Regions from separate parts of the Bacillus sp. TL12 genome, predicted to be linked through region 3. Evidence: riboswitches for the same ligand, from Rfam matches in the RefSeq annotation. Region 3 holds a riboswitch; each other region holds the start of a gene.
The links. Region 3 has a riboswitch for cyclic di-AMP ahead of LOK41_RS21580 (hypothetical protein). Riboswitches for the same ligand answer to the same signal wherever they lie in the genome.
Positions count from the first base shown of each region.

Region 1: another riboswitch for cyclic di-AMP. It lies ahead of LOK41_RS03950 (APC family permease); the one in region 3 lies ahead of LOK41_RS21580 (hypothetical protein).
Region 2: another riboswitch for cyclic di-AMP. It lies ahead of kdpA (potassium-transporting ATPase subunit KdpA); the one in region 3 lies ahead of LOK41_RS21580 (hypothetical protein).

Region 1 covers NZ_JAJJBY010000003.1:63,198-73,669, forward strand. The annotation lists gene LOK41_RS03940 (response regulator) at 1-666, opposite strand, end outside; gene LOK41_RS03945 (sensor histidine kinase) at 629-2,152, opposite strand; gene LOK41_RS03950 (APC family permease) at 2,799-4,625, opposite strand; cyclic di-AMP (ydaO/yuaA leader) riboswitch at 4,772-4,917, opposite strand; gene LOK41_RS03955 (hypothetical protein) at 5,047-5,190, shown strand; gene LOK41_RS03960 (hypothetical protein) at 5,279-5,659, opposite strand; gene panE (2-dehydropantoate 2-reductase) at 5,918-6,850, opposite strand; gene LOK41_RS03970 (GNAT family N-acetyltransferase) at 7,084-7,629, shown strand; gene LOK41_RS03975 (YfbM family protein) at 7,982-8,443, shown strand; gene trhO (oxygen-dependent tRNA uridine(34) hydroxylase TrhO) at 8,505-9,479, opposite strand; gene LOK41_RS03985 (Nramp family divalent metal transporter) at 10,004-10,472, shown strand, end outside.
Region 2 covers NZ_JAJJBY010000003.1:170,125-180,596, forward strand. The annotation lists gene LOK41_RS04420 (DUF445 domain-containing protein) at 1-704, opposite strand, end outside; gene LOK41_RS04425 (D-serine ammonia-lyase) at 954-2,300, opposite strand; gene LOK41_RS04430 (helix-turn-helix domain-containing protein) at 2,450-2,995, shown strand; gene kdpA (potassium-transporting ATPase subunit KdpA) at 3,075-4,739, opposite strand; cyclic di-AMP (ydaO/yuaA leader) riboswitch at 4,837-4,979, opposite strand; gene LOK41_RS04440 (prolipoprotein diacylglyceryl transferase family protein) at 5,284-5,967, opposite strand; gene LOK41_RS04445 (TlpA family protein disulfide reductase) at 5,985-6,539, opposite strand; gene LOK41_RS04450 (cytochrome c biogenesis CcdA family protein) at 6,557-7,270, opposite strand; gene LOK41_RS04455 (M56 family metallopeptidase) at 7,326-8,138, opposite strand; gene LOK41_RS04460 (BlaI/MecI/CopY family transcriptional regulator) at 8,143-8,556, opposite strand; gene LOK41_RS04465 (Type 1 glutamine amidotransferase-like domain-containing protein) at 8,754-9,452, shown strand; gene LOK41_RS04470 (MATE family efflux transporter) at 9,514-10,472, opposite strand, start outside.
Region 3 covers NZ_JAJJBY010000030.1:36,622-47,093, forward strand. The annotation lists gene kdpDN (KdpD-like non-kinase potassium sensor) at 1-1,043, opposite strand, end outside; gene kdpC (K(+)-transporting ATPase subunit C) at 1,109-1,690, opposite strand; gene kdpB (potassium-transporting ATPase subunit KdpB) at 1,709-3,799, opposite strand; gene kdpA (potassium-transporting ATPase subunit KdpA) at 3,813-5,480, opposite strand; gene kdpF (K(+)-transporting ATPase subunit F) at 5,500-5,580, opposite strand; gene LOK41_RS21570 (hypothetical protein) at 5,577-5,681, opposite strand; cyclic di-AMP (ydaO/yuaA leader) riboswitch at 5,783-5,928, opposite strand; gene LOK41_RS21575 (hypothetical protein) at 6,192-6,422, opposite strand; gene LOK41_RS21580 (hypothetical protein) at 6,437-6,835, opposite strand; cyclic di-AMP (ydaO/yuaA leader) riboswitch at 6,929-7,076, opposite strand; gene thiD (bifunctional hydroxymethylpyrimidine kinase/phosphomethylpyrimidine kinase) at 7,247-8,059, opposite strand; gene LOK41_RS21590 (thiazole biosynthesis adenylyltransferase ThiF) at 8,066-9,085, opposite strand; gene LOK41_RS21595 (thiazole synthase) at 9,078-9,848, opposite strand; gene thiS (sulfur carrier protein ThiS) at 9,851-10,054, opposite strand; gene thiO (glycine oxidase ThiO) at 10,250-10,472, opposite strand, start outside.

The sequences.
Region 1 (10,472 bases), on a different contig from region 3:
TTTTTCCTGATTCGGACGCATAAACCCTTGTTCCCAGGCAAAAACAGCAGCTTTCGTACGATCAATCATATGAAGCTTACTTAAAATGTTGCTAACATGCCCTTTCACTGTCTTTTCACTAATGAAAAGACTTTCAGCAATTTCAGCATTCGTGAGCCCACTAGCAATTAATCGTAACACTTCCAGTTCTCGTTCACTTAGCTCGGAAAATGGATTGGAAGATGCCTGTTTCGTAGCACGAATCTCATTAACAACCCGTGCAGCCACCCGTGGATGCATAATGGATTCGCCTTGTACGCCTCTCCTTACCGTTTCAACCAATTGATTAGGCTCGATGTCTTTAAGCACATATGATATTGCCCCTGCACGTAATGCTGGAAAAATGTACTCGTCCTCATGATAAGAAGTCAACACAATCACTTGAGAACGAGGACTAACTTGTTTAATCATTCGAATTGCCTCTACACCATTGATACCTGGCATCACTAAATCCATGAGTACGATATCTGGCACAAGCTCATCAGCTAGGGCCGTAGCACTTTCACCATTTTCTGCTTCTCCAAATACATGAAAGTCAGATTGAATTGTGAATAGAGTATTCAACCCTTGTCTTACAATTGCGTGATCATCAACTATTAAAATCGAAATCGGATCTTCCTTCTCCATTTTTTGTCACCTCTTCTAAATAACAATTGGCATTCGGATTGTTATCTTCTCGAATATCTGTTTGTTTACATTGAACGGTAATTTTCACACCTTTCCCTATCTCACTTTGGATATCAATATGCCCCTTTAACGCATGAATCCGTTCACGCATAGAGGACAAACCTACTCCTTGTCGAGCTCCCCTTTGAATATCAAACCCACAACCATTATCATGAATAGAAAGAGTTACAACTTCTTCATAATCTAGATAAATCATTACCATATTTGCCTGACTGTGACGTGCAACATTATTCAGTGCCTCCTGTGTGATGCGAAAGAATGTTTCTTCAATAATAGGGGATACTTGTTGCTGTCCACTTGTCTCCAAATTGACCATGATACCCGTTTGTTCTTGCCACATCTCCACATAATCCTTTAATGCACGTGCCAAGTTCTTGCCCTCAAGTGCGATAGGACGTAATTCCCGAATTAATGCACTTAACTCTCGCTGCGTTTGATGTAACAAGTTTTCTGCTTTTAACAAATGGTCTTTTGCGGTATCATCATCTTTTCCAATAAGGAATTTACTAGTATTCAACCAGATAGATGTAGCAAACAGTTGCTGCTTAACACTATCATGTAGCTCACGAGCTAATCTATTGCGTTCCTCGAGGGTCGCTAAGTCTTGCCGCATTTTAAGTAAGGTACGTAGTTGTTTCGCCATCTGATTCAGCTTGCGTGCCAGCTGCCCCAATTCATCCTTTGAAGGATCTTGCACAAATGTTGTGAAATCTCCTTGACTCCATTGATCTGTAGCGTTTAATATCTTTTGAATACGACGAACGAGACTTCGAGACGTGATAATTCCAAAAGTAATACCAACAATTGCTGCACCAATAAAGAAAGCTAAAATACTAAATCCAAAAAACTGAAAAGTAGCCTTCCAAAAATCGACCAAAGAAAAATGTATGTTTTCTGCTTTAACTACTAATACTCCAAGAACATCTTTCTCATTAGATAACGGAGCAACAATATAGAAAACTCCACCTTTATGATAGCTATATGTTTTTAATTTACGTGCTTCGGATGGTTTCAGTGACAGAGCTGTATATATATTTTGATAAACTTTCGCAGGGAATTCTGCTTTAAAATCAATAAACTGAGGCACATTCTCTCCAGCGCTTGCAAGTAAATTCCCATTTGGATCAGTCACCACAGAAAATCCATCGAATTCAGTCCCTACTTCTATGGGCCAATCTTCTAACGCTTTCTTCAGCTGATTTTGATTAATCAATGGTCCGTTAAAGTTAGAAGATATATTTTGGGCTTGTATGCTTATCTGTTGTTCAAACATTTGGTCCGCATTATATTTCACTAGACTAAGCGAAATAAGAAAGCCCATCACTTCGAGTGTCAATAGAACGCCAATGGTTGTTAACACATAAAATAAAGTCAGTTTCCACTGCAAACGATGGAAATGTCGGACAAAACGAGATAGAAATTTCATGTTCTTTCCTTCCTAATCGAAAATGTAGTGACCATTGTATTGTTCAACATTTACTAAAACCTACTCCCCACTATATGATATGTTTTGTAATTTAATATTCCTCCCCTCAAGAGACTTCTTTATATAATTCATTTTAAATTTAATTTTTCTTGATAAATCAAAGATTTCCTGGCATACTCTTAAAATTATTTGTGCCCGAGTATATCCTCTCCTCGCTTTTCTATAAACCATATTCTTTTCCGTCTTATCATTACTTCTTAAAAATGTAGATTGGTATGGAGAAGCATATATAAACTACATCCTTTTACCTAATGAAGAATGTAGATGTAGAACATGCAATTTTGGAATAATCTCCTTAAAGAAAAATCCAAAACTATATATCTTTATTGTATTAATAGTATTAAAGATATTCATAAAATGTAGATAATCATTTTAAAAACCAGGGTCGTTCAAAGAATTGGTGAAAGTAAACAGATAGGAATTTTAACAAGGTTAGAAAGAATAACTTTTGGAGTGGTAAAAAGTTTCGAAATACCAAATTTAGCATAAGGATTGGATACACAAAGATAAGATATAAAACCTATTTGTAAAAAAAGGTAGCTCTACATAAGTAAAGCTACCTTAGAAATTGCTTGTTCTATAATCTTTATTTTTTCAAATGGTACGGTACAGTCGTAATCACAACATTTCTTCGATAAAGTAAATACGCACGAATTAGTAAACTGGATTGATTATGAAGAATGTTATGCCAACCTTTCTTTGGTATAAACTGAGGTATGACTACCGTAACTCGATAATTTGACTCACTTGCTTTATATTGCACTGTATCGATAAACTTTGTTAGCGGTTGAATAATGCTTCTATAGTGAGAATGCAATGTAACAAGCCTTACGTCAGGCTGCCATTTCTTCCACTTCTCTTCAAATTTCTTTTCATCTTCTCTTTCAAAAGCAACATATACAGCGATAATTTGATCTGGTGAAAGAGATTTTGCGTAATTCAATGAATTTTCTACTACATGAGTCATACCGGCTACAGGAACGATAATTACATTCCCTTCAATCGGAACAATTGATTCACAAGTTTTAAGACTTAATTGATCGCCTACCGCATCATAATGTTTCTTAATTCGATGAAACACAAAAATAATAGCTGGTAAGAAAACAAGTATTGTCCAAACTTGTGCGAACTTCGTTAAAAAGAACATACTCATAACGATAAAACTAATAACTGCACCTGTTAAATTAATCGTTAATTTCAAAATCCACCCTTGTGGCTTTTCTCGTATCCATTTTACTACCATTCCAGTTTGAGATAACGTAAACGGAATGAATACACCTACTGCATATAACGGGATAAGATGTTCTGTCTGACCTTGAAACGCAATAATTAAAATAATAGAAGCGATACCAAGTATGATAATACCGTTCGAGTAACCTAATCGATCCCCTCTAATCGTAAACATCCTTGGAATAAACTTATCTTTCGCAAGATTAACTGCTAATAAAGGAAATGCTGAGTAGCCAGTGTTAGCAGCAAGAATTAATATTAAAGCAGTTGTACCTTGTATAAAAAAGTACATAAAATTTCGTCCAAATGTTTGCTCAGCAATTTGTGAAACTACGGTTACTTCTTTGCTAGGAGTAATTCCGTAATAATAAGCTAAATAAACAATCCCTGAAAATAAAACGGCCAGTAAAGCCCCCATCGCAAGCAATGTTTTTGCTGCATTGTTAGGAGCTGGATCTTTAAAGTTTGGAATTGCATTAGAAATTGCTTCAACACCTGTTAAAGCAGAGCTACCTGATGCAAATGCTCTTAACAGTAAAAACAAACTAATACCAGCAACTGGTGTTCCAATTGGCGTATGCAAATTTGGTGAAACGTGACCAGTTACAATATTGTATATTCCTACTCCAATTAATATAAATAATGCTAAAACAAATAAATAAACTGGATATGCTAAAACAGAAGCTGACTCTGTTACTCCTCTTAAATTCAATATTGTAATAAGTAATACAAATATAATCGCGATAATTACATTATGCTCATGTAAACTAGGAAAGGCAGATGTAATCGCATCTGTACCTGCCGATACACTTACTGCTACTGTTAAAATGTAGTCTACTAATAAAGATCCCCCAGCAATTAATCCTGGATTAACTCCTAAGTTTTCTTTAGATACTACATATGCTCCTCCTCCATGAGGATAGGCAAAAATGATTTGTCGATAAGATAATATAAGAGCTGTTAATAACACTAATACTCCAATCGCAATTGGAATAGAGTACCAAAACGCTATTGCGCCAAGGCTCGCTAAAGCGATTAAAATTTGCTCTGGACCATATGCAACCGATGATAATGCGTCAGAGGATAAAATTGCTAACGCTTTCGTTTTATTAAGTTTTTGCTCTCCTAATTCGGTTGATTTTAACGGTCGTCCAATTAAAAACTTTTTTATAGATGAAACCACTGCTGTCCACTCTCCAATAATTTTGTACGAACAATTCTCTGCTAGCTAAAGCTCATAAACTATCTTTTCAGAACATAAAAAAATGTCTACAAGCCATAACAAATAGACTTGTAGACATTAAATTTTTTGTCGCACAAGCTCCACCTTCCTTCTCAATATAACGCTTACGAGGTTAGCTGTCGGATTCGGGCCTATGAGTAGCCCTACCTTTTTCAAGGATTCACCCCTTGGATTATGCAATAATCCATAAAAACGGGTCCCCCGTACCATGCGGTTTCAGCGATTTAGAAATTTGAAACTGTGGATTATAATACTCCTTTATTTTAAAAAAGTAAACAAAAATTTTTTAGAAATAGAAAGATTATGATGATTATGTATGGTATCACTACATGAATGAACAGAATATATTTATCAATATAGATTGGGAGGCATTGATTTTTCTGAAGAAAAGAAGCCACTTTTATCGGATACATTTTTAGATGAAATTACAATAGAAATTAATAAGTTATATGGAAACACAGTTGACGAACGAAATTGTTCACAAGAAAATAAAAGAAATAAGTAATTTATTAAGGCAAATATACAATAATCAGCAAGTGAAAAAAGTCTGTTTTTTTTAAAAAACAGACTTTTTATTTTTAAAACATCAAAATTTATTGCATATAAATTATGACAAGCATCCAAATGGCTAAAGCAGAAATGATAGCGAGTACTATACGAGTAGAAAATACACGCACTTCAAAATCCGTCTTTTTTGAAGGTTCAGGATATGCAATGATATAGATTCCCTTTAAAAGCGAAAGCCACCCAATAAGTGTAACAAATCCTTGCCAATTCAACTCCCATACATGATGCAAAATTACGGTACTTAACCCTAAAAATATTGATAAAAATCCATACATAATTCCAGATCCTCTATCTTCCACTACTAACCTTTTCAATCCACGTAACACCGATGGACGCAAGAAAAGAATACCTGATACAATTAATATGACCCATCCCCAAAATAACCCTAAAAAAGTACTTATAGTCATTATTCTCCCTCCTTTCCAACACATTTATATTTCAAGGGACCCTTCTTTTAGAACCCATTTTCTCTACGTATAAGAAATAAAATACCAAATCCCCACAAAAATGTATTATTAAAATCATTACGTTTTAGCATCTAAGTACCTCAATGATATCCTGTTAATAAATCATGCTCTTTCTAATTTTTTACTCGCCAAATACAAAAAGGATAGAAAAAGTAATTATACTTTTTCTATCCTTCACTCATTTCGGTACTACAAAAACTATACCGGTTCTTTATTTAAAGTCATTTCTTCATATACTTTTAAGTTTTGATAAACCACTTTTAATAACGGTGCATCGATACAAAATTGTTTTGCTAATTTTAATAAACATCCTTGTAAATGTTCCCCTTCAATGAACGAACCTTTTTCCATATCACGCTGCATAGATGACTTCATATCATAAGAAATTTTATCAATTGTCTTCATATGTTCCTCAACAATATTTTCCTGAATCGGAGCTCCAAATCTCCTCATGATCTGTGCTGCTTCTTCAAATAAACTTCGAATAAAATCGCGGCCACCACCACTTTCGCGTATCGGACCTATCGGTGCATGCATTAACGTCGTCACACCTGACATTACTGAAATAAATAAATATTTATGCCACATATCTCGTAAAATATGTTCACTTAGAACAAAACTCGCTTTCGTTCCCGTTAATACTTTAGCAATTTTTTTTGCTCTTGCTGAATCAGGGTGTTTTATTTCTCCAAATACAAGTCTATCAGCAGCACTAGTTTGTACAACTTCTCCTTCATCGTTTAAAGTTGTCTCTATAAAACATAAACCACCCATTACTTTTTCCTCACCAAACTCCTGTTGCAAATGTGATAAATGAGCAATACCGTTTAATAATGGGATTATCATTGTATTATCGCCTACAAACGGCTTCAAATCTATTATTGCCTCTTTTAAGTGATATGCTTTTGTTGAGAGTAGAATCACATTAAATGGAGAAACGACATCTTCTTTCGTTACTAATTTCGGTTGAAATGAAAAATCCCCATTAGCACTCCGAATAACGAGGCCTTTTTCTTCTAATTGTTGTTTTCGTTTACTACGAACGAGAAAAGTAACATCTTCCCCTTTCTCTACTAAACGGCCACCAAAATATCCTCCGACGCCTCCAGCTCCTAATACTAAAATACGCATATAAAATTCCTCTTTTCCAAACATGAAAATTTTACTTCTTTGTAGCATAACTATATTATACATCTGACCTATCGAACAAACAGAAAATTCGACTTTTTAACAAAATTTCATTTTAAGGACTATATAATATTATTCATTATTTTATTTACGAATAGATTAGTAACATTTCAATTTTCAAATTTATGAATTATACACTTAGTAAAGATTTGTATAATTAGAAAGGATGAGAAAAAATGCAATATCCAATGTTCTTATCTAAGAGATTAACAATACGCCCATTTGAATTAAATGATGCTGCTAAAGTTCAAGAATTAGCAGGAGATAAGGAGGTGGTGAAAACTACTACAATTATTCCTCACCCTTATCCAGATGGCTGGGCAGAAGAGTGGATTCCCTCTACCCATACAGCTATGGATAAGGGAGACAGTTTTCACTTTGCAATGGTTAATGAACAAAATATACTCATCGGTTGCATATACCTTTTTATCAATAAAAAACATAATAAAGGAGAATTAGGATACTGGATAGGTAAATCATATTGGGGTAAAGGATACTGCACTGAAGCTGGTCAGGTCATCGTTACATATGCATTTGAAGAATTACAGCTCAATCGTATTTTTGCTGATGCTTTCACTAAAAATCCCGCCTCTTCTAAAGTCATGCAAAAATTGGGGTTGAAACATGAAGGTTCATTTAAACAAAGTTGTTTGTACTGGGGAGTGTATGAAGATACTGTTGTTTACGGTTTAACAAGATCTGATTATAACAAGAGTAAGTAGCTGCTCTTCTTTTTAGCAAATATCAGTAATATGAAAACTTCACTGCTACCATAAAAATCAAAATTTCAAGAAGAAACAACGCAGAAGCCTCCTTTTAACAATTACGTTTTAGCATCTAAATGAACGATTATAAAAAGAGTAGGCCACAAATTTTTATGGCCTACTCTTTTATTTAAACATTTCCCTTGTTTTAATTTACTAGAAGCAAGCTATATTCCCTCATATCTTATAAATTAGTTGAAATACCCTTTCCTCTCCTTGGTTTCAAAGTACTTATTCTATCCATCCCTCAATCAATACCTACATAAAAAATGATATACTAAATTCAAAACCTTTAGAGGAGCTGGCTATTATGGGGATGATTGGACAGTATATATTAGTTACAGATGAGGAATTAAGTAAACTCCAAAACAAGGAGTTAGATATTTATTTTAAAGAACCTGATTTAGATATCGATAAGTCCTGGCAACTACTTCATTTTATTTTATGTGGTGAAGTTGGCGGCGGCGAACCACCACTTGGACATGTTGTACCTCTTAATGATTCCATCATCGATAACGATACTCTCGGTACATTTTACCTTATAGCTAGTGAAGTCGAAGAAGCTTATTTGGCAATAAAAGATTTAAGAAAACCTGATTTCAAAGAAATGTATAACTTCCACGATTTGATGGATGAACAACTTTATCCACTTGTTGAAGATGATGACTCTGATGAGATATTTGAATATACCTATAGTTGCTTTTTAGGAATTAAGGATTTATATAAGCAAGCTGTTTTAAACAAGCAATGTGTAATTTTTTTCATTATCTAAATAAAAATGAAAAACGGATCCTCTCTTTTACGAGAAGATCCGTTTTTATTAAAGTAAACTATTATCCTAATTTCACTTGATTTTCTTCTTCAATTTTTGCTAACGCAATAGCCACTTGCTCTTCTGTTAACTCATGTTCTTTCACATAACGGTTACGTGGGTGCACACGGCATTCGTGTGAACAGGCACGTAAATATTTCGCCTCATTTTCTTCAGAACATAAAATTTGTTTGTTACATTCTGGATTTGCACAATTTACATATCGTTCACATGGTTCTTTTGTAAAGTGGTCTTTCCCAACTATTACATGTTCCTTTTGGTTCACAGGTACACCAATACGCTCATCGAATACATAACATTGTCCATCCCATAGTTCACCTTGCACTTCAGGGTCTTTTCCGTACGTTACAATCCCGCCGTGAAGCTGACTTACATCTTCAAAACCTTCTCTGACTAACCAGCCTGAAAACTTCTCGCAGCGAATACCACCTGTGCAATATGTTAAGATTTTTTTACCTTCAAGAACTTCTTTATTTTCTCTAATCCAATCTGGTAATTCACGGAAAGAGTGAATATCAGGTTTAACTGCACCTTTAAAATGTCCTAAATCGAATTCATAGTCATTTCGTGCATCAATGATAACTGTGTTTTCTTGTTGCATCGCCTCATAAAACTCTTTTGGCTCTAAATATTTCCCTGTCATTTCTTTCGGGTTAATATCATCTTCTAAGCGAAGTGTAACAAGCTCTGAACGAGGACGTACGTGCATTTTTTTGAACGCATGCCCATCTGCTTCATCTACTTTAAATACGATACCGTCAAAACGTGGATCATTCTTCATTGCTTCCATGTACTTCTCTGTTTGTTCAACAGTACCTGAAGCAGTTCCATTAATCCCTTCTTCTGCTACAAGAATTCTTCCTTTTAACTCAAGTGAATTACAAAATTCTAAATGCTGTGCAGCAAATTCTTCAGGATTCTCAATCGTAGTGTACATGTAATATAGTAACACTCTGTATGGTTTTGTATTTAACATTTATTTTTACCACCTATCTCATTCAATATTTTAAAATCATGTATAAGTTAACGATCATATCGGAACATATAAGAATGAGAAAAGATTTGTTCAAATCTCTTCCCCTATTTACAATGTTTTCCCAGAAGTTAACACAAATGAAAAACGAGATTACACAACAATCCAATACGGTTGTAATGTAATCCCAATATATTATATAACATACAAATTGGTTTACAGCAATTAATATGCTGCGAGCTCTATTTTACAATTAAAAAATACGTTTTCCCATTCCATATTATAGGTAAATTCTCTTTATTCTCCCACAATCCTAGAAGTTATAACTGTATGTTAGCTGTTTTATTTATTTTAGTTACATAGTTATTTCGAGCACACCTTTTATTGCAATCAGACATATAATTTGCATCGAAGAAACAATTGTGCCCAAATAAAAATATCAACTAGCATATCTAAATGTATTGAAATAAGTAATAAGAATAAATACAATAATTGCAGCAAGCTAAGAAACAAAAGGGGAAACTACTATGAATAAAGCTACAACAAAAGAAGAACAATCACCTCTTCAAAGTACTACAGTCCAATCCGCTCACCTCGCTTTAAGTGGTGAAACGAAAGGAATCAAAAGATTATTACCTTTTCTCGGCCCAGCATTCATCGCATCCGTTGCTTATATTGATCCCGGAAATTTCGCTACAAATATCGCAGCAGGATCGCAATATGGCTATTTATTACTTTGGGTCATTCTCACTTCTAACTTAATGGCGGTATTAATTCAATCTCTTTCAGCGAAACTCGGGATTGCTACCGGAAAAAACCTTCCTGAAGTCGCTCGTGAGCACTTTCCAAAACCTGTTTCAATTGGTTTATGGATACAAGGCGAACTTGTTATCATGGCCACTGATTTAGCTGAGTTTATCGGGGCTGCTTTAGGTCTATATTTACTATTCGGTATCCCAATGTTGCCGGCTGCTCTCATTACTGCTGTTGGTTCAT
Region 2 (10,472 bases), on a different contig from region 3:
CCCCCAATTTTATCTTCATCCACAATATTCATGAACGATTTAAGAGTAAACTGCAAAAATCCATCTACCTTTATATTTTCCATCGCTTTCATTCCCAAGCTCCCAAGCTGATAACGCGCCTCCTCTTGGGCTGTCCACTCTTTCGCCTTGACTAACATATAATCAAGTGTTTTTTCATCATATTCCTGTACAACTAATTGATCAATTAGGACTTGCAGTATGTTTCCTGTATTAATCGTATGTAAATACGTTTTCAATTCTTTTTCAATTACAGTAGCTAACTTTTCAGTATTCATTTGAAGAATTGCTTTTTCAGCAATTGTCACAATCCCTTTTTTTACAGTATCCGATTGCATCTCTCTTTCAGCGATTTGTAACACCAATTGCGCCAACTGCATTTCTTTCACTTTACCTGTTATGCTTTCCTTCGTCAGCCACTCATTCTCTAGTGTAGAAATGAGTCCTTTTGTAACCCGTTTCCTGTTTTTAGGGAGCAGCGCTGTATGCGGAATCGGAATACCCATCGGATGGCGAAATAACGCTGTAACAGCAAACCAGTCGGCCAGTCCTCCTACTAATCCTGCTTCAAATCCACCTTGTATAATCTCTCCTGCTATCGTTCCTTGAAACGGGATTGTTGCAGCAAAGCCAACCCCCATTACTCCAAGAGAAATACCCGCTAAATATTTTGACTGTAATGACATTGTATATACACATCCTCTTATTATGTAAAATGAAGCTTCTTCATTATATTCAATACATATTCGTAACTCTTTATATTTTATAAAAGTTTATATCTATACTATAATCAACCTAGTTAAAAATAACAAAGAATTTTAGCATTTATTAGAATGACCAATTAGGTATACAGTAAATTGAACTAATTTCCATCCAATCTTAGAGGGATTCTTATTTAAATAAAAAAGATGAGGCTATCCAAGCCTCATCTTTTATTACTTTCTTTCCTCTAACGCTAAATTCAAACCCTTTTGATAATACTGCACCATCACTTCTTCAGGAACCATGCTACCACCAGTTCCCCAAACAATATGTGTACCTTTTCTTGCTTTTTCTGTTAAATAATGCTTTTGCAAATACTCTTTTTCTTCTTTACATAATTTAACCGGTCCAATCATCCCTGCTAGTGCAGAAGGCTCTAAGTAGATTTTTTCTGTATCAGCAAGCTCTTTTAACAACTTATATAACTCTTCATCGCTAACTGTGTAACTCCCACTTAAAAATGGTTCCATCGTTTTTCCAACAAATCCAGATGCTCTTCCTACCGCAAGACCATCCGCATCTGTTACATTATCGATACCAATATCTTGAACCGCAATTTTATCATGAAGCCCTGTCATTAAACCAAGTAACATACATGGTGAATGAGTAGGCTCTGCAAAGAAACAATGAACATTGTCTTTATACAATAACTTTAAGCCAAATGCTACTCCTCCAGGTCCACCACCTACCCCGCACGGAAGGTAAACGAATAAAGGATGTTCTTCATCTACTACAATCTCTAACTCTTCTAACTGCCTTTGCAATCGAGATGCTGCTACCGAATACCCTAAAAATAAATCATGAGAATTTTCATCATCAACAAAATAGCAGGTAGGATCTGCATTTGCTTGCAGACGCCCCTCTTCTACCGCTTTACTATAATCCGCTTCATATTCAATAACCGTTACCTTTTTACTTCTTAGTAAATCTTTTTTCCATTGTTTCGCATCAGCTGACATGTGAACAGTTACGTCAAAGCCTAACTTAGCACTCATAATGCCAATACTAAGCCCTAAATTGCCCGTCGATCCTACTGCAATGGAATACTTCGAGAAGAAGTCTCGGAATCTATCACTATCTAGAACGGAATAATCATCTTGCTTCGTTAGCATTCCGTGCTGAAAAGCTAATTCCTCTGCATGTTTCAACACTTCATAAATGCCGCCCCTTGCTTTTATTGATCCTGATATTGGAAGATGACTATCACATTTTAGTAATAATTCCCCTAATATAGATTGCTCATAATTTTGCTCTAAAGAACGTTTCATAGACGGTATTCTCACTAAAGGTGATTCTATAATCCCATTCGTTCCTTTCGTTTCTGGGAAAACTTTTGCAATATATGGTGCGAAACGCTTTAATCTCTCTTCAGCATCTTTTACATCGTCCCTCGTAAGCGGAGAAGCTTGTATCGCTGTTTGGAAATTTTCAATGTTCGAATTCACCCAAAATATCTCTTCCAATGAAATTAGATTGTTTAATAGTGGATATTGTTCTTTCAATTCCTCTATTCCCTTCATTTCTCTTCCTCCTCATGTCCTTGTAGCCAGTTGTATAATAAATTATAATTAAATAAATTTTAATACAGTTTAACACAAAATCATGTTTATGTTAATTTTAATTTAATTTATTTAAATATAATTAAACAAATTATTAAGGAGAATGCACCATGGAAAATATAGATATCGGTAAAAAAATCGAAAAGCAAAGAAAAGCTAAAGGATTAAGTAGTAGAGAACTAGCAAAGATGGCTGAAATTACACCATCTATGCTAAGTCAAATTGAACGTGGTTCCGCTAATCCTTCCATCCAAACATTGAAAGTATTAGCTAAATCTCTTGATGTTCCAACATTTAGTTTTTTACTAGAAGAAACAAATACAGATGATTTAATCGTACGGTCCAGTAAACGAAAAAAAATGATTATTGACAATTTATCCTATGAATCGTTATCACCAGATTTCACAGGAAGTTTAGCAACAACAATTATGACTGTTCCTCCGAACACTTCTTCCTCAGAAAATCTTTTAGAGCATAAAGGAGAAGAATTAGCATTTGTTTTAGAAGGAAGGATTACGGTGTATTTAGATGAAGTAGAGTATATATTAGAAACTGGTGATAGTGTAAAAATACCAGCGTATTTAAAACATAAGTGGATAAATAATTTTAATCAAAATGCAGTTGTCCTATTTTCAGTTACCCCGCCTATCTTCTAATACTTTCAGCTAAAAACACAGTAAAAGGGCAATACATAAGTAATATGTATTGCCCTTCTTTTTTGAAGCAACGCTATTATTATATGGTCAGATATTCGGCGATCGGTCCAAGCACGAGCACTGGCAAAAATGTTAATGCACCTACTATGCATACCGTCACAAGCAAGATTCCCCCAAATAAATGAGTGTCTGTTTGAAAAGTACCTACAGTTTCAGACATAACTTTCTTCTTTCTTAACCCAACTGCGACAGCTAACATCGTAATGAATCCCAAGTATCTACCAATATACATAACAATACCCGTTGAAAGATTCCAAAATGGTGTATTATCTTTTAAGCCTTCAAATCCAGATCCATTGTTTACAGCAGATGATGTATACTCATATATGACTTGCGTTAAACCATGAAAGCCCGGATTAGAAATAGCATCTGTGCCATATTGAGTCGAAAAGGCGATCGCTGCTGTCCCAAGAATGAGTAAAGGCTGAGATACAATTGTAATCGCGATTAATTTCATTTCTTTTCCTTCTAATTTTTTATTCAGAAACTCTGGCGTACGGCCAACCATTAACCCCGTTAAGAATACAGCAATCATCGCATACATAACGATATTCATAAAGCCGACTCCAATGCCTCCATACACAGTTCCGAAAAGCATATTGACAAGTGGAACCAATCCTCCAATTGGTGTTAACGTATCGTGCGTCGTATTCACCCCACCAGTTCCAGAGGCACTTGTAACATTGGCATAAAGAGCAGAAGAAATAACACCAAGACGTGTTTCTTTCCCTTCCATATTCCCTTGTGAACTCTCTATACCAAATTGATTTAACAGTGGATTTCCCTTTAATTGAGCAACCGCAAGTGTACTAAATCCGATAACAAAAAGAATAAGCATTGATGCGAAAAAGATTCTTCCTTGTTTTCGATTCCCAACCATTCTTCCATATACAAATGGAAAAGCCATCGGAATTAACATTTGTAGCATCATCTGCAGTACGTTACTAATCATATTAGGGTTTTCAAAAGGATGTGCAGAAACGGTTCCGAAAAAGCCTCCGCCATTGTCACCAAGCTCCTTGATAGATAGTAAAGACGCTACTGGTCCACGAGGGATCTCTTGCATTGTTCCTTCCACAGTTTTCACAGTAACTGCCGAATCAAGTGTTTGAGGTGTCCCTAACGATACAAAAAACAATGACATTACAAACGCAAACGGTAATAGCACCCTTGTGATAGCTTGTACAAAATCGACGAAGAAGTTACCTACCTTTTTTCCTGCTAATACACGAATAAATGTAATACCAATCGCCATTGAAGTAGCAGGCGCTGCAAACATCATAAACGTCACACCGGTCATTTGCGAAAAGTAAGATAAACTACTTTCTCCTCCGTAATGTTGTAAATTTGCATTTGTCATAAATGTAATGGCTGTATGAAATGCTAGAGTAGGTTCTAATCCTTCAAAATGATTAGGGTTTAATGGCAACATCCCTTGTAATCGAAATATAGCATATACGACTACAATGAAAAAGAAATTTGTCATGATTAAACAATATATATATTTTTCCCCACTTTGATTATGTCCTTTAATACCAGCTACTTTGAATAATACTCTTTCTAACGGGCCATATACTCTTTGAAAAAAATCATGCTTTTGAAAAGCATTGTATATGTAATTCCCCATAGGTTTTGCAACTAAAACGAATAGACCAATTGTAATTAGACTTGTAAGCCAATTCATTCTTTTTCCCCTCTCTTTTTAAATAACAAATTACTTTTTTATCATTAAGAGAATAAAAAGAAACACTAGGTTGCACCTAGTGTTTTTATACACACAAGTCCCCCCTCTCAAAACGCTGACGAGGTTAGCTGTCGGATTCGGACCTTGAGAGTAGCCCTACCTATAAAAGGATTCACCCCTAGTGACAAATGCACAAATTTGGTTCCCCCGCTCCTGAAGTGGATTAAGCGATTTATTATTTGGCTGTAAAATCCCTATTGAGCTATTCTGATTGTTAATATACTCCTCTAAATGATGGTTGTAAAGAGAGATAAAGTGAAACTTTAATTACTGGGGGGTTCTTCATCCCCCACTGATTATTACCCCTCACCAATCGGGCTTTTATGGGTAGCCCTACCCACCTAACTTCTTTTCTCTTGCTGAACTTTCAGGTGGGGGCTTACTGCCTGTTAATGCGGGATAAAACAAAAAGATATCAATTCTTACAATCTATAAAAATGATAAAAGCAGCAATGTATGAACAACCGTTCGTACATTGCTGCTTTTATTTTTTTGGAAGTAATACAACCCCTATACTAATCACACCAAAACTATGTATCTGCTGCATAGACAGACCAAATAATAACGGAACTTGCTCACTTATAAGCGAAATAAAAATATGGGCAGTTCCTTCTACAATTAGAAAATAACTTATGTATTTTCTAGTCCCTAGTCTCTCTTTTTGCCCCCACAACCATCCCATTATACAAATTGCTATAATGATTTCATACATGTATATAGGATGATAAGAAAACTTTGAATCATAAAGTTTCATTCCCCACGGCATTGTTGTCTGTAAACCAACCTTTTGATGGAATAAAAAATAGAAAATGATGATGCTTCCTATTCCAAATGGAAGTATGTCTAATAAAATAGAAAGCGAGTAATCAACCTTTTTACTGCGCCATACAATATATCCGCTTGCAATGAAACAACCAATTATAATGTGCTGAGTACTCCCTACAGCTAATAACGCTTGCCATGGCGATTGAAAAGCCCACCCTGGATTCAAAATTACTGGTGCGAATTTCCATGTTAAAATGATGATTAAAAATCCATTTGTTACGGCATCCATCATTCTGTCATATAAAAGACCTTGACTTTTCATTTTTAATTTCATGAACATGAGTCCAAACAAACTTCCCACTATGGGAGAAATCGGCTGTATTTTTACCATCCAGTCCATCATTATCTTGATGTCCCCTTTTACTTCTTAATTAATTGCTTAAATTTCTTTTCCAATTGATCCGGAGGTAATACTCCGCGCACTTGTTCTACAATGATGCCGTCTTTATCAACAAAAAACGTTGTTGGTAATGAAAAAATTTTATAATCAAGTCCAGCTACCCCATCCATATCTAGTAAAACAGGAAACTTAAATCCGAAACGATCCGCAAATGCCTTTGCCTCTTGTACTGGATCACTAACCGTTGCATTCACCGCAAAAATTTCGATTTCTCCTTTATATTTATCATAAAGATGTACTAAGTCCGGTGCCTCCATTTCACATGGCCCACACCACGATGCCCAAAAGTTAATAATATACGGTTTCCCTTTTGCATCATTTAATGAATAAAGCTTTCCATCTAGTCCTTTAAGTGTAATTTTCGGTGCCTTAAATCCTACTTGAGGCAATACTTCTTTCTCTTGCAGTGCCGATTGTTTCGCTTTCCTTCCTTTTTCTTCTTGCTTAGAATTATAAAAGTTAACTCCAGCCCAAATAAGTGCTCCAGCCAGTATAATTGCAATTAGTTTTTTCACGTTCTTTCCCCCTATTTTTAAAATCCTGTAAATCCATCAAATAATCTGATAAAGAATGCTGTTATTTTCGTCATTTGGTTCGTATAAAGTAAAATACCTGTCAAAACCATCATGCTACCGCCAATTTTCATCATGACACCCGCATATGTAACAATCCATTTGACCTTACCTATAAAAAATGCCATGACAAAGAACGGAACCGCAAATCCAAGTGTATAAGCTGTAATATAAAGAAGCGCCTCATCTGGGTTAGTTGCACCGAGCATTAATACTGCAGAGAATATTGGTCCCACGCATGGTGTCCATCCAGCTGCATATGTCATGCCAACAAAAATAGAACGAATATATCCAGTTGATTTACTTTTATAATGAAATTTCTTTTCAGACATAAGCCATTTCGGTTGAATGAGCCCTGTCATAAATAAACCCATGATGATAATAAAGATTCCACCGATTTGTTGAATGAGTCTTTGATTGGATGAAAATGTTACACCAATCCAACTTACAGATAAACCTAATGCATAAAATATAACGGAAAAACCTATTATAAAGAACAATGTGTGCATCAGTGCTGTTTTTTGCATCATACCGCGTTTTTCTTTTAAATCTTGAATAGAAACACCTGTAATATACGATAAATAAGATGGATATAGTGGCAGCGAACAGGGTGATACAAACGAAAGAATCCCTGCGCCTACTACAAGCCATATCGTTAAGTCTGCTGCGTTCATTTTACTCCTCCTACAAAACACTACATAAAGTAGTGTTCGATATTAAAAAAAGAGGCTATATGCACTCTCCGATAATAAGTACAAACGAAATGAGAAATAGCCCCATTGTCACATAAACAGAATTTGTATATAACGGCATCTTGAGCTTTATAGATGACTGGCTAATGATTTGCTCTACACGTAAATTGATTGCTGTCTTCGCAAAAGAAGCTGTTATAAACGGATTAGATGCTGTTTTTATTTTCATTAATTTCAATAACGCGCTACCTAGCTCAAACGATGATTTCATTTGATCCATCGCATATTTGTCCGCCAATAGCTCCTGATACGTATGATAGCGCTGTAACATACCTTTCAATACTGGAATATACATCATTCCTTCAGCTAACACCGTAAAAAGAAACAATTTTAACGGATCACGATTTTTTTGGTGATATTCTTCATGCAAAACAATCGCATCAATTTCTTCGTCTGTAAATGATTGAAACACACCTTCCGAAAGAACAATCTGCGGTTGAATCAATCCAACTGTAAATGCCGTAACTTCTAATGACGGCAGCAAGTACAGTTGTTTCCCTTTACGAGTAATCTCAACTAAATTTCGCTTTAATTTTTTGCTATAGAAAAACTGCCTCCATACTCTTTTACACACAACAAATAAGGTGAATACTAACAAGCCTCCCATTACAATACGAATGATTGATAATTCTCTCATGTGCTTTTGCAACTCAAATAGACAAAACTGTGATAGAAAAAAAACCTTATTTCCGAAGAAAAATGGATATGTAACGTAGTACACTAACATACCGAAAAAGAGAAGACTAATGATGCTTGCAAACAATACTAATTTTCGTATTTGCCACTTCATCACACTAGTCCTCTTTTTTCAGTTGATTGAGTTTTGCTTCTAACTTCTTTATTAAAACTGGATCAGCTTGGTCTAGTTCATCTAACATGTGATTCACAACGAGATCACCAAATTCCCCCATCAGTTCCTGTGTCATTTTCTTTGTTTGATTTGATAAAAAAGACTCTTTTGTTTGTGCAGCACGATATACACCGCTTCTTTTTACCGTTTGTTTTTGCAAGTGTCCTTTTTCTACTAAGCGATTCATTACAGTCATTACTGTATTAAAATTCACAGGAGAATCTTCACTTAGTTTTTGCTGAACTTCTTTGATCGTAATATCCGGGATATTCCAAATAATCTCCATAATCTTCGCTTCGAGCGGTCCAAAGAAATGATTTAATCCTTGCTCATTTAATTTATAGTTTTGGGTAAACATACCATGTCTCCTTTCACACTACGGATTGTAGTACAAAATTGACGAAAGGTCAAATATAGATTTACTAAAATATAACGTACATCCTTTCTCTTTATTCATACATGCTTTTTCATTTTCATCTTTTGTTACAGAAGGAAAGAAACTTCTCTACATCGAAACTTTATCAATAACAAAAATCTATTAGGTGGTGATTCATTATGAAATTAGCTGTAATTGGTGGGGGTTACTTTGAACAAATAGATCATTTCCATATAAATCAACGACTTATAGAGTTAACTGGGAAACAATCTCCAAGAGTATTGTTTATCCCAACGGCAAGCAATGATGATGAAGGTTATATAAACGACTTTAGAGAAACATTTGAAAAGCAGTTACAATGTGATGTTCACATTCTACGCTGCACACAAGAAAGTCCTAACGAAGATAAAATAAGTGAAATGATTCATTTCGCTGATTTTATCTATCTAGGTGGAGGAAACTATATTAATATGCTTGAAAAATGGAAGGAAAACAAAATAGATGAAAAGTTAATAGCAGCACTGCACAATGAAACATTCATTGCAGGATATAGCGCTGGTGCTATGTGCTGGTTTACAACCGGACTCCGTTCTAATTATAAAGGAGATGGTTATATGGAAATCGATGGCTGGAATAAAATAACCAAACATTTCTGCCCTCATTACAATCAACCGGATAGAGCAACCGCTTTTCATTTATTCTTACAAAACCATGCACGGAATATAGAAGGAATTGCTTTGGAGGATAACTGTGCTTTATATATAACCGAAAATTCCTTTGAGATTATCGGAGATCCAGAGAAAGCTTGGGAATTCTATATGCATGATGGAACACTCATGAGACACCACTTTGATGTAACGTTAAAAAGTTATTTATGAGCACTCAAATAAAAGTGCCCCTAAACTAGAAAGCTCAGGGACACTTTTATTTATTTTCTATTTAACTCACAAGCCTTGTAATCCGTTTCTTCTGCCATGAAAATTTATAGTACGCGTATTGTAAAATTAAACTTACAATAAACGCTGCTGGATATCCAATCCATATCCCTTCTATACCAAGATCCGTATGGTATGATAAGAAATAAGCAACCGGTACTTCCACAAGCCAAATCGATACAACACCGATAATAGTTGGCCATAGTACGGTTCCGCTCGCCCGCATCGTCGCACCAATAATTTGTGCATGACCGAAAATTAAATAACTCCAAAGCGTAATCATAACTAAACTATGCGCAATTTCAATTGTATCTGGATTTGTTAGGAACAGTGATAAAATCTCTCTTGAGAACATGTAAATTAGTGCGATTAATACGCCACCGATAATATAGTTCAGCACAATCCCAGCTCGAACGACTTTCTGTAATCGATCGAATTGATTCGCACCAATGGATTGTGCAGCAAAAATAGATACAGTAATCCCAAGGCTAACTGCTGGCATTTGTACATAACTTGCTACTTGGTTCACGACTCCATAAGCTGCGGTCGCATCAGAACCGAAGCGATTTACAAATGCAATTACTGCAATTTCAGATAGCGAAACTAAGATCATATTGATACTTGCAGGAATACCAAGGCGTAGTAATAACTTTAATAATTCCCAATCCATACGAAGGTATTTTCGCACTGTTTCATCCAATTGTAATGGATGATTTTTCTTCTTTAAATAAATAAGCATAACAACAAATGTTATAATTGTTGATATAACAGAGGCATAAGCAGCGCCATAAACATCAAGCTTCGGCATTCCGAGCCAGCCAAAAATAAGAATAGGTAATAGTATCATGTTCAATACTGTACTAACTATTAAAAAGTAAAATGGCGTTTTAGAATCTCCTGTACCTCGCATAAATGTTGTATATGCAAAATATAAGAATAAAACTGGCATGGAAATAAATAAAA
Region 3 (10,472 bases):
GCCGATTGCCCGAGTAAAATTTGAGTGACCTGTAATCGTTTTGCAACTTCAATAATGACATCAGCTGGCTTTCTTCCTTTCGCTTCTTCCAATAAGAAAGTAGCATGAAATTGATTCGTCAACGACTGCCACTCATCAATTGTTTGCCTTTTGCTTGCCGATAATGATTCTATATTTTCTCTTTCAACGTTTAATACATATAATTCAGCATTTAATCGATCTGCCATCCGCCAACCACGCCGGATTAATTTCTCTGCCGTTGAGCTATATTGCACACAAACGAGGATTTTTTCTTTTACGCCTATTGGCTCCGTCACCGACTGACTAATTTTCTCATCCATATCATCTGCAACTTCACGAAGTGATAACTCTCGCAAGGCGCCTAAATTATTAACCGTAAAAAAATTTTGTAAGCTTTGCTGAATTTTTTCTTTTTTGTATATCTTTCCATCAATTAATCGTTTCCGCAGCACTTCCGGTGTTACATCAACAAGTTGAATCTCATTTGCTTTTTGTAAAATAAAATCAGGAATGCGCTCTCGTACTTTTACGTTTGTAATTTGTTCTACAATATCATGAACGCTTTCTAAATGCTGAATATTAAACGCTGATAACACTGATATCCCAGCGTCCAACAATTCTTCTACATCCATATATCTTTTTTTATGTTTTGATCCTGGAATATTACTGTGTGCTAGTTCATCGACAACAACTACTTGTGGTGCTCTCTTTATAATCCCTTCTACATCAAGCTCATAAAATACTTTTCCTTTATAATTTATTTCCTTTAAAGGAATTTTTTCTAAATCAGCAATTGCTTCTTTCGTTTCTTTTCTCCCATGTGTTTCAATTAAACCTATTACAATATCAATACCCTCTTTTTTCATTTCTCTTGCATCAAACAACATTTTATAACTTTTTCCTACTCCTGGAGCAGCACCTACGTACAACTTTAACTTCCCGCGATTTTGCTGGCGTATATATTCTAAATACTCTTCCGGTGTTCGCCTTTGAAATGTTGGTTTATAATCATCTGTATACATTACGCACACAACCTTTCCTCGTAAACAACGCTACCTCAATCGATTGGATTGAGGTAGCAACAGTACTATTTCATTATTTTTTGTAATTCTAAATTTAATTTCAAAACGTTCACGCGATCCTCTCCAAATAAACCTAATGCAGCTCCTTCTGTTTGAGACTTAATCAGTTGATTTATTTTCTCTTTCGGAATATTCGTTAATTTTGAGATACGATCAACCTGTACATAAGCCGCCTTTGGACTAATATCAGGATCGAGTCCTGAACCTGAATTCGTCACTAAATCCATTGGTACTTCCATAACAGGAACAGTCGGGTTTTTCTCTTTCCAATTCGCCACGCTCTCTTCTACACGTTTTACTAAATCAGGATTAGAAGGTGCATAATTATTCGATCCCGATGCTTCTGCTTTATATTCTATACTAGAGACGCGTCCATGAAAATAACGCGGATCTTTAAAGTTTTGACCGATTAGTTTCGAACCAATCACTTCATTCTTTTCATTATATATAAGACTTCCATCTGCATTGTCCTTCATTACCGCTTGTGCAATTCCAGTTACAAGTAGTGGATATAAAAGCCCGCATAGAACAAGAAATGTAAAGGTAACGCGAATGACCGGTGAAAGTATACTTTGTTTGTTAGCCATCTTCTTTTCCCCTCTTCCTTATATAAACAATCCCACAATCATATCAATTACTTTAATCCCAATGAACGGAACAATGACTCCTCCAAGCCCATAAATCAATAAGTTACGACCGAGTAAAGCATTGGAACTCATTGGCTTATACGCAATCCCCTTCATCGCTAATGGGATGAGTAAAGGGATAATAATCGCATTAAATATTAATGCTGATAAAATAGCTGAAAGTGGCGAAGTTAATTTCATTATGTTCAGTGCTTCCATTTGTGGAATGGCTAATGTAAACATCGCTGGGATAATCGCAAAGTATTTTGCTATATCATTTGCGATACTGAATGTTGTTAGCGCACCGCGCGTCATTAACAGCTGTTTCCCAATCCCTACAACCTCAATAATTTTTGTTGGATTGGAATCTAGGTCAATCATATTAGCCGCTTCTTTCGCAGCTGTGGTTCCGCTATTCATCGCTAATCCTACATCAGCTTGTGCCAGTGCCGGTGCATCATTCGTACCATCACCTGTCATTGCTACAAGTTTTCCTTTATCTTGTTCTGCTTTAATAACTGCAATTTTATCTTCTGGCTTACATTCCGCAACAAACTCATCTACACCTGCTTCTTTTGCAATTGTTGCTGCTGTTAATGGATTATCACCTGTACACATCACCGTTTTGATTCCCATTTGGCGAAGTTGTTCAAAACGTTCGCGCATACCTGGTTTGACAGTATCTTTTAAATAGATTAATCCATAAATACGATTATCCACTGCAACTACAAGTGGTGTTCCACCCTCTTTTGAAATTAAATCTGCTTTTTGATTCAAATCTTTTGGAATTGTACCACCTTGTGCTTGTACCCACTCCATAACAGCACCAACTGCACCTTTTCTTACTTTTGTACCATCAAGTAAGTCTACACCACTCATTCTTGTTTCTGCTTTAAACGGAACAAACTCACCTTGCTCAGCAAGCTCCCTGTTATATGATAAAGCTTTTGATTTTACATATTCAATTACAGAACGACCTTCTGGTGTTTCATCTAAAACTGATCCTAATGCAGCCCATTTCGCTAATTGCTCAATTGTTTCGTTTCCTACAGGAAGCAATGTATGTGCCATCCGATTCCCAAACGTAATGGTACCTGTTTTATCTAAAATAATTGTATTAATATCGCCCGCAGCTTCTACAGCTTTCCCTGACATTGCCAATACATTAAATTTCGTCACACGGTCCATTCCAGCAATCCCAATCGCGGATAATAATCCTCCAATTGTCGTTGGAATTAAACAAACAAGAAGCGCAACAAGTACAGCAGTATCAATCTTAAATCCTAAATAATTCGTGAAAATCGGTAGTGTTACAACTACAATTAAGAAAATAAGAGTTAAACTTGTTAATACTGTGTTCAGAGCTATTTCATTCGGTGTTTTTTGACGAGCAGCCCCTTCTACTAAAGAGATCATTTTATCTATAAATGACTCACCTGGATTACTTGTAATTGAAATGGTAATCTCATCACTAACAACCATTGTACCACCTGTTACTGAACAAAAATCACCACCGGCTTCTTTAATAACAGGGGCAGATTCACCTGTTATTGCTGACTCATCCACCGATGCCAAACCTTTAATAACCTCGCCATCACTTGGGATCATTTCTCCTTGTTTTACAATAACAACGTCACCTTTTCTCAATTCAGTCGCTGATACTTGAACGATTTTCCCATTTTCTTTTACGACGTTTGCAAATACATCTTTCTTCGATTGTTTTAAAGAATCAGCCTGCGCTTTCCCGCGCCCTTCAGCCAGTGCCTCTGCAAAATTAGCAAATAAAACTGTAAATAATAGAATAAAAGAAACTGTTATATTGAACCAACCTGGTATACTACTAGAACTATTCGGAAGAAACGATAAAATCAAAGTGATTATAAATCCAATTTCCACTACGAACATAATTGGATTTTTCACCATTATTTTTGGATTCAGTTTCGCAACTGACTGTTTCATCGCATGTGTAACAATATCACGGTCCATCGTTTTCGCTTGTCTCACTTCATCTTCTACAACATGTACTTGTGATTGATTCGCTTGTTTTTCCTTTACCACTACAGGTCTCATCATTTACCCTCCATTACTTCAATGTAAGAAATTCTGCAATTGGCCCTAGCACTAACATCGGGAAGAACGTTAATGCACCAACGATTACAATTGTCCCAATGAAAATGCCCCCAAATAAACTATTATCTGTGCGGAATGTTCCTACTGTTTCTGGTACTACCGTCTTCTCTTTCAATGAAGCCGCAACAGCTAACATTGTAATTAAGCTGAAATAACGTCCTAAAAACATAACTAAACCAGTTGTGATATTCCAAAACGGTGTATTATCTGCTAAACCTTCAAATCCAGATCCATTGTTAGCAGCCGAAGACGTGTATTCATATACAACTTGCGTTAAACCATGAAAACCTGAATGAGAAATAGCATCTGTTCCTAAATGAGTTGAAAGAGCTAGTGCCGAAAACCCTAAGATCAGCAATGGATGAAATAATATCGTTACCGCAATTAACTTCATTTCTTTCCCTTCAATTTTCTTACCTAGAAATTCTGGTGTCCGTCCAACCATTAATCCAGATATAAAGACTGCAATAATTGCGTACATAATAATATTCACGAAACCTGCCCCAACGCCGCCAAACACCGTATTTAGCATCATGTTTACAAGTGGTACCAATCCGCCAATTGGTGTTAATGTATCATGCATCGTATTAACTGCACCCGTTTCGGCTGCTGTCGTTACTGTCGCATATAGTGAAGAAAAGATCGTTCCAAATCGTACTTCTTTTCCTTCTGTACTTCCTTGTACATGTTCCATACCCATTTGATTTAATGCTGGATTTCCTTGTAATTCTGATGAAACAATGGTTCCAAATCCAATTAAAAACACCATAAACAAGGAAACGAAAAGGATACGTCCTTGTTTTTTATTTCCGACCATTCTTCCGTACGTAAACGGTAAAGCTGTCGGCAATAGCATCATGAGCATCATTTGTAAAATGTTACTGATTTGTCCTGGGTTTTCAAATGGATGTGTGGAGTTTGCTCCGAAGAATCCACCACCATTATTGCCTAGTTCCTTAATGGAAACGAATGAAGCTACAGGACCGCGTAAAATACTTTGTTTCACACCTTCAATTGTGTTGGCTGTAACCGCCCCATCTAAAGTTTGCGGTACACCAAGTGCCACAAAAATTAACGCTGCCACAAATGCAATTGGAAGGAAGACCCTTGTTAAAGCTCGTGTAAAATCTACGAAAAAATTTCCAAGTTCCTTACCTGCTAATCCTCTTATAAAAGCCATTACAAGTGCTAATGTTGTTGCCGGCGCAGTAAACATTAAAAATGTAATCCCAATTAATTGTGATAAATAAGATAATCCATTTTCACCGCTATAATGCTGTAAGTTTGTATCTGCCATAAAGCTGATCGCCGTATTAAAAGCGAGCGTTGGTTCCATCCCTTCAATATGCGCCGGGTTTAACGGCAATACACCTTGTAAGCGAAAAATGAAATATACGACAACAATCATAAAACCATTGAGTGCAACTAATGATAACGCGTACTGTTTCCACGTTTGATTGTAAGACTTAACACCCGTGATTTTGAAAATCAGCTTTTCAAAAGGCCCGAATATTTTATCTAGTCTTCTACTCCCTTGAAAAGCTTTCTCTAAATAAATACCCGTTGGCTTTGCCACAAGAATAAACAATAACATTGTAATGACAACTGCAACCCAAATCATAATGTATGATTCCCCCTAATTAAAACTTCTCCGGATTTAATAACGCATAAACTAAATACACAGTAATCGCTGCGACAATAACTGATAAGGCAATCATCATGATTGCTTCCCTTCTTTCACAACTTTATCTGACCAGCTCGCAAGCCCTATCATCGATGCTACTAATACAACAAAGATTCCAATCATCACTACATCTAGCATTCCAATCCCTCATTTCAAAATGTTAATTTTTACCATTAATCCATCAAAAAAAGAACACTGAGGCTCTACTCAGTGTTCAAAAATGAACAACACAAAAGTAAACCTCCTCTCCAAACGCTTACGAGGTTAGCTGTCGGATTCGGGCCTAAAGAGTAGCCCTACTTTCGTAATGAAAGATTCACCCCAAGTGACAATGCACAAAATTGGTTCCCCCGCTCCAAATAATTGGACTCAGCGATATCAGGTTGTTTTTGGAAATTTTATGAATGATTTATGAATGTAAATATACTCCTCTCCATTTCACTTGTAAAGAGGAAAATTACCTAAAATAAGAAAATATTCAACTATTTAAACGCTTACATTTTTTGATATTAGTATTTTATCATCTGTTTTCTTGTCTTTTCTTTCTTTTACAAGAAAATAGCCTTTTAAATATGAAAGAAAAAGAGCGCATTCATATAAGTGCCTAGTTTATTGCACTTAACATTCGCTCTGTTTCCCATTCAAAATTTATTCTCTTTGTAAAAATGAACGTAAATTTCTCCCTCGAATATAAATTTGTGACAGCTCCGCATGCAGTTTCTCATATTCAATAATATCCACTTCTAAATACAAATTATCTTTCGATGGCAAGACTATATATGGATCTGGAAAAATAGGATCTTGCATGGCTAACTCTTGAACTCGCTCTACTGATACCGCCCAACGATTTGCTATATCTCCAAGTAATAACACCTTCATCTTCACTCCCCGCCCTATTCAAAAAATAAAAAATAAATATTATCACAATTCGTAAACACTACAAATTTAGCTCCAATTGTTTCATAGAGCCTTACTGGATATCGTTTATTCCTTGTAACAACTGTAATAGGCGCTTGAAAAGAAAAGCGAATGCGCTCCGTAAAGAAACTAACCGTCGGAAGTTCATCTCCTAGCAAGATTACTTTTTTTATTCCGTTACAAATACTTGTTATATTCAGTTCCTTATTGCAGTAATACGTTGATTCAAAGCCACATGCTCGTACTTCATCTGCTACATGTTCATTTACTGTAAAAATAATCATATCTTGTTGAAAAGGCACTAATTCTCGTAAACTGTTTACTTTTTCCTCTTCTCCCACACAAATGAGTGTTAATTCTTTTTCCTCACCCATGTATATCATCCTCCTTAGTATAAAAGAATTCAAATATAGATTGATATTCTCCTATACTAATCAGATCGATGAAGTGATGTATCCATCCATGCACCATCCTCTCCCAAGACGCTTACGAAGTTAGCTGTCGGATTCGGACTTTGAGAGTAGCCCTACTTTCATCATGAAAGATTCACCCCTAGTGACCACGCACAATTTGGTTCCTCCGCTCCAAATGAATTGAACTCAGCGTTACAAAAAACAGATTCTGGCTGATATAATACTCCTAAATATGGAAAAAGTAAATAATAAAAAAGCCAATTATAAAAACTGGCTTCTTCATCAAATTCTGAATATTTATGCATGAATTCCTTGGCTTCCCCCCCGATTGGTGAGGGCTAATAATCAGTGGGGGACAAAACTCCCCACCCATTAAAGTTTTACTTTATATGCAAAATGATTCGTTGGTCCATGACCACTTCCAATATTTAATTGCTCTTCAATTGCTATACTAATAAATTGTTTAGCTTCCCCTACTGCCTCTTCAATTGGATAGCCTTTTGCAAGTCCTGCCGTTACAGCGGATGCAAATGTGCAGCCACTACCATGCGTTTGTTTTGAATCAATTCGTTCACTTCTATACTCGATAAATTGTTCACCATCAAATAGGAGATCAATTACTTCATTTCCTTGATACGCTGCATGTCCACCTTTCATAAGAACATATTTAGCTCCTAATCTATGCAATTCTTTTGCAGCTTCTTTACTATCTTGGATATTGTGAATCTCCATTCCAGTTAATACTTCAGCTTCTGGTACATTCGGAGTCACTACTGTTGCAATTGGTAATAAATATTCCTTCAATGCTTGCACAGCTTCTTGCTGTAATAACGAAGCACCACCTTTTGCAATCATAACAGGATCTAGTACAATATTATTCCAACCAAATTTTTTAATATTATCTGCAACAACTTTAATAATTTCGCTACTAAATAGCATACCAAGCTTCACAGCATCTGGGGTTAAATCTGTACCAATAGAATTTAATTGTTCCTGAATGCCTTCGAGAGCAACTGGATATACCCCTTGCACACCGAGTGTATTTTGAGCCGTAATAGCTGTAATAGCTGTCATTCCGTATACACCCAGCTCTTGAAATGTTTTTAAATCTGCTTGAATACCTGCACCGCCGCCGCTATCAGATCCAGCAATTGTTAAAGCTTTATTCACTTTCATTTCACTCATCCTTTTTCATCCAAAATAACGATGATAAATTGTTTTTGCTTCTACTATATCTTTTGTTCCATGTACAAGAACCCGGCCATCTTGAAATGCAACCAATCTCTTATCTTCAACTGAAAACGATAGTAAATATGGATTCACCATTAAATCTGCTACACGATCGCGCAGCAGTTCTTTATATCGTTCAAAATCTAATCGTTCCTTATGCGGAGGTCTAATTTGAACTGTATTTCTTCCGCATAAAACTGCAGTTTTTGACGTATTATCCTTATTTAAATATGGGTACACCGCTTTCTCACCACATGAAGGACAATTATGTTTTCGAAGTTTTTGCACATTCATACATGAATATTCATTTTTCCATACATCAAACGATACAAGCCCATCCCTAAGTGCTTCGTAATCCTCTACTAAAATCTTAAGCGTTTCTGTAACTTGATGAGAAACAACGAGAGATACAGCAGGTGAAATGATCCCTGCTGTATCACATGTCGCTCCGCCAAGCGGGATGGATTGTAATAAACAAGAGAGACACGGAGTCTTTCCTGGTAAAATCGTATAAGAAAGGCCGTAGCTTCCTACACACGCCCCGTAAATCCACGGAATAGAATACTTTTGTGATATATCATTAACGATAAAACGTGTTTCAAAATTATCAGTCGCATCAATCATTACATCGACAGTCGTAACAAGTTCTTCTAATTCTTCGGCTGTTACATCTTGAACAAAGGCTTCTACAGTTACGTTGCTATTAATTGCTTGCAAGCGTCTTTGCGCTGCTACAGCCTTTGGAAGATTATTTTTCACATCCTCCTCACAATATAACTGCTGACGCTGTAAATTACTCCAATCAATATAATCACGATCGACAATTGTTACACGGCCAACGCCAGCTCTCACAAGCATCTCTGCATTCGCACTACCAAGCGCTCCAGCACCGATAATTAGTACATGCTTTTCTCCTATCTTTTGTTGCCCTTTTTCTCCAATTGGAGAAAATAGCTCTTGGCGAGAATATCGATTATTCAACTACACTCATTCCTTCTAAAGGACTACTTGCCGTCGCGCAGCGCTTACGTGCAATACGCCCTGCTTCAAATCCTAGACGTCCTGCATGAATACCTAGTTTCATTGCTTCCGCCATTTTAATAGGGTCTTTCGCACCAGATACAGCTGTATTTAATAACACGCCATCTGCGCCCAATTCCATCGCAAACGCAGCATCAGCCGGGCTACCAACACCAGCATCAACAATAACTGGTACTTTTGCTTGCTCAATAATAAAGCCTAAGTTTAATGGGTTCACAATACCTAGGCCTGAACCAATTGGTGATGCACCAGGCATAATAGCATGAACACCAAGTTCTTGTAGTTTACGAGCTAATACAACATCATCTGATGTATAAGGAAGAACAATAAACCCTTCTTCTAAAAGCATTTCAGATGCTTTTAAAGTCTCCACTGGATCTGGTAATAACGTTCTATCATCCCCGATTACCTCTACTTTTACCATGTCACAAAGTCCTGAAGCTTTTGCTAATTTTGCAATACGAACTGCTTCTTCAGCATTTTTCGCTCCCGCTGTATTTGGAAGTAATGTATATTTTTTTACATCAATTTTTTCTAGTAAATTCGGTTGCTGTGCATCAAATATATCCATACGGCGTACTGCAAATGTTAAAATTTCTGCTTCTGATACTTCAATTGCTTTTCTTTGTACATCATAGTCTGAGAATTTCCCTGTTCCTAATAAAAGTCTAGAATTGAATGTAAATGGTCCAATGTTTAACATAATCAACCGCCTCCTACGAAAGTTACAATCTCAATTTGGTCTCCATCAAAAACAGATGTATCCTGATGGTCTTCTTTTGTTAAAATATCTGCATTGCGTTCTACTACAACAATCTTTGTATCTAATCCTAAATGCGTAAGCAATTCTGCTACTGTCTTAACACTTCCCAGCACCTCTACTTGCTTACCATTAATTTTTAAGTTCAAGCTTCCATCCCCTTTCTATAAATCCATTTTGTTTTTCAAGCGTATAAGTCACAGCTTTGAAGAACAAAAGGTAATCTGCTCTCGTCTTCTCTCTTTGTTTTCATTTGGCATGGGGCAGGAAAAGGACCTGACCGCTTCTATGCATGGCTGGATACTCTCTCCTACCTAAAAAGTTGGTTTTTTATTTGCATTTAGCTAAACTGACTTTGAAAGCAATGAATCTAGTAAATCATTCCCTTGCTTTCCTTCTATTACATCTGCCATATATTGACCAGAAACAGGACTTAATAAAATACCGTTTCGGTAATGACCTGTACAAGCATATAATCCTTTTATTTCTTCATGTGCTCCCATATAAGGGACTTCATGATTAGATTGCGGGCGTAACCCCGCCCACGCACTTTCCCATTCTGCTTCT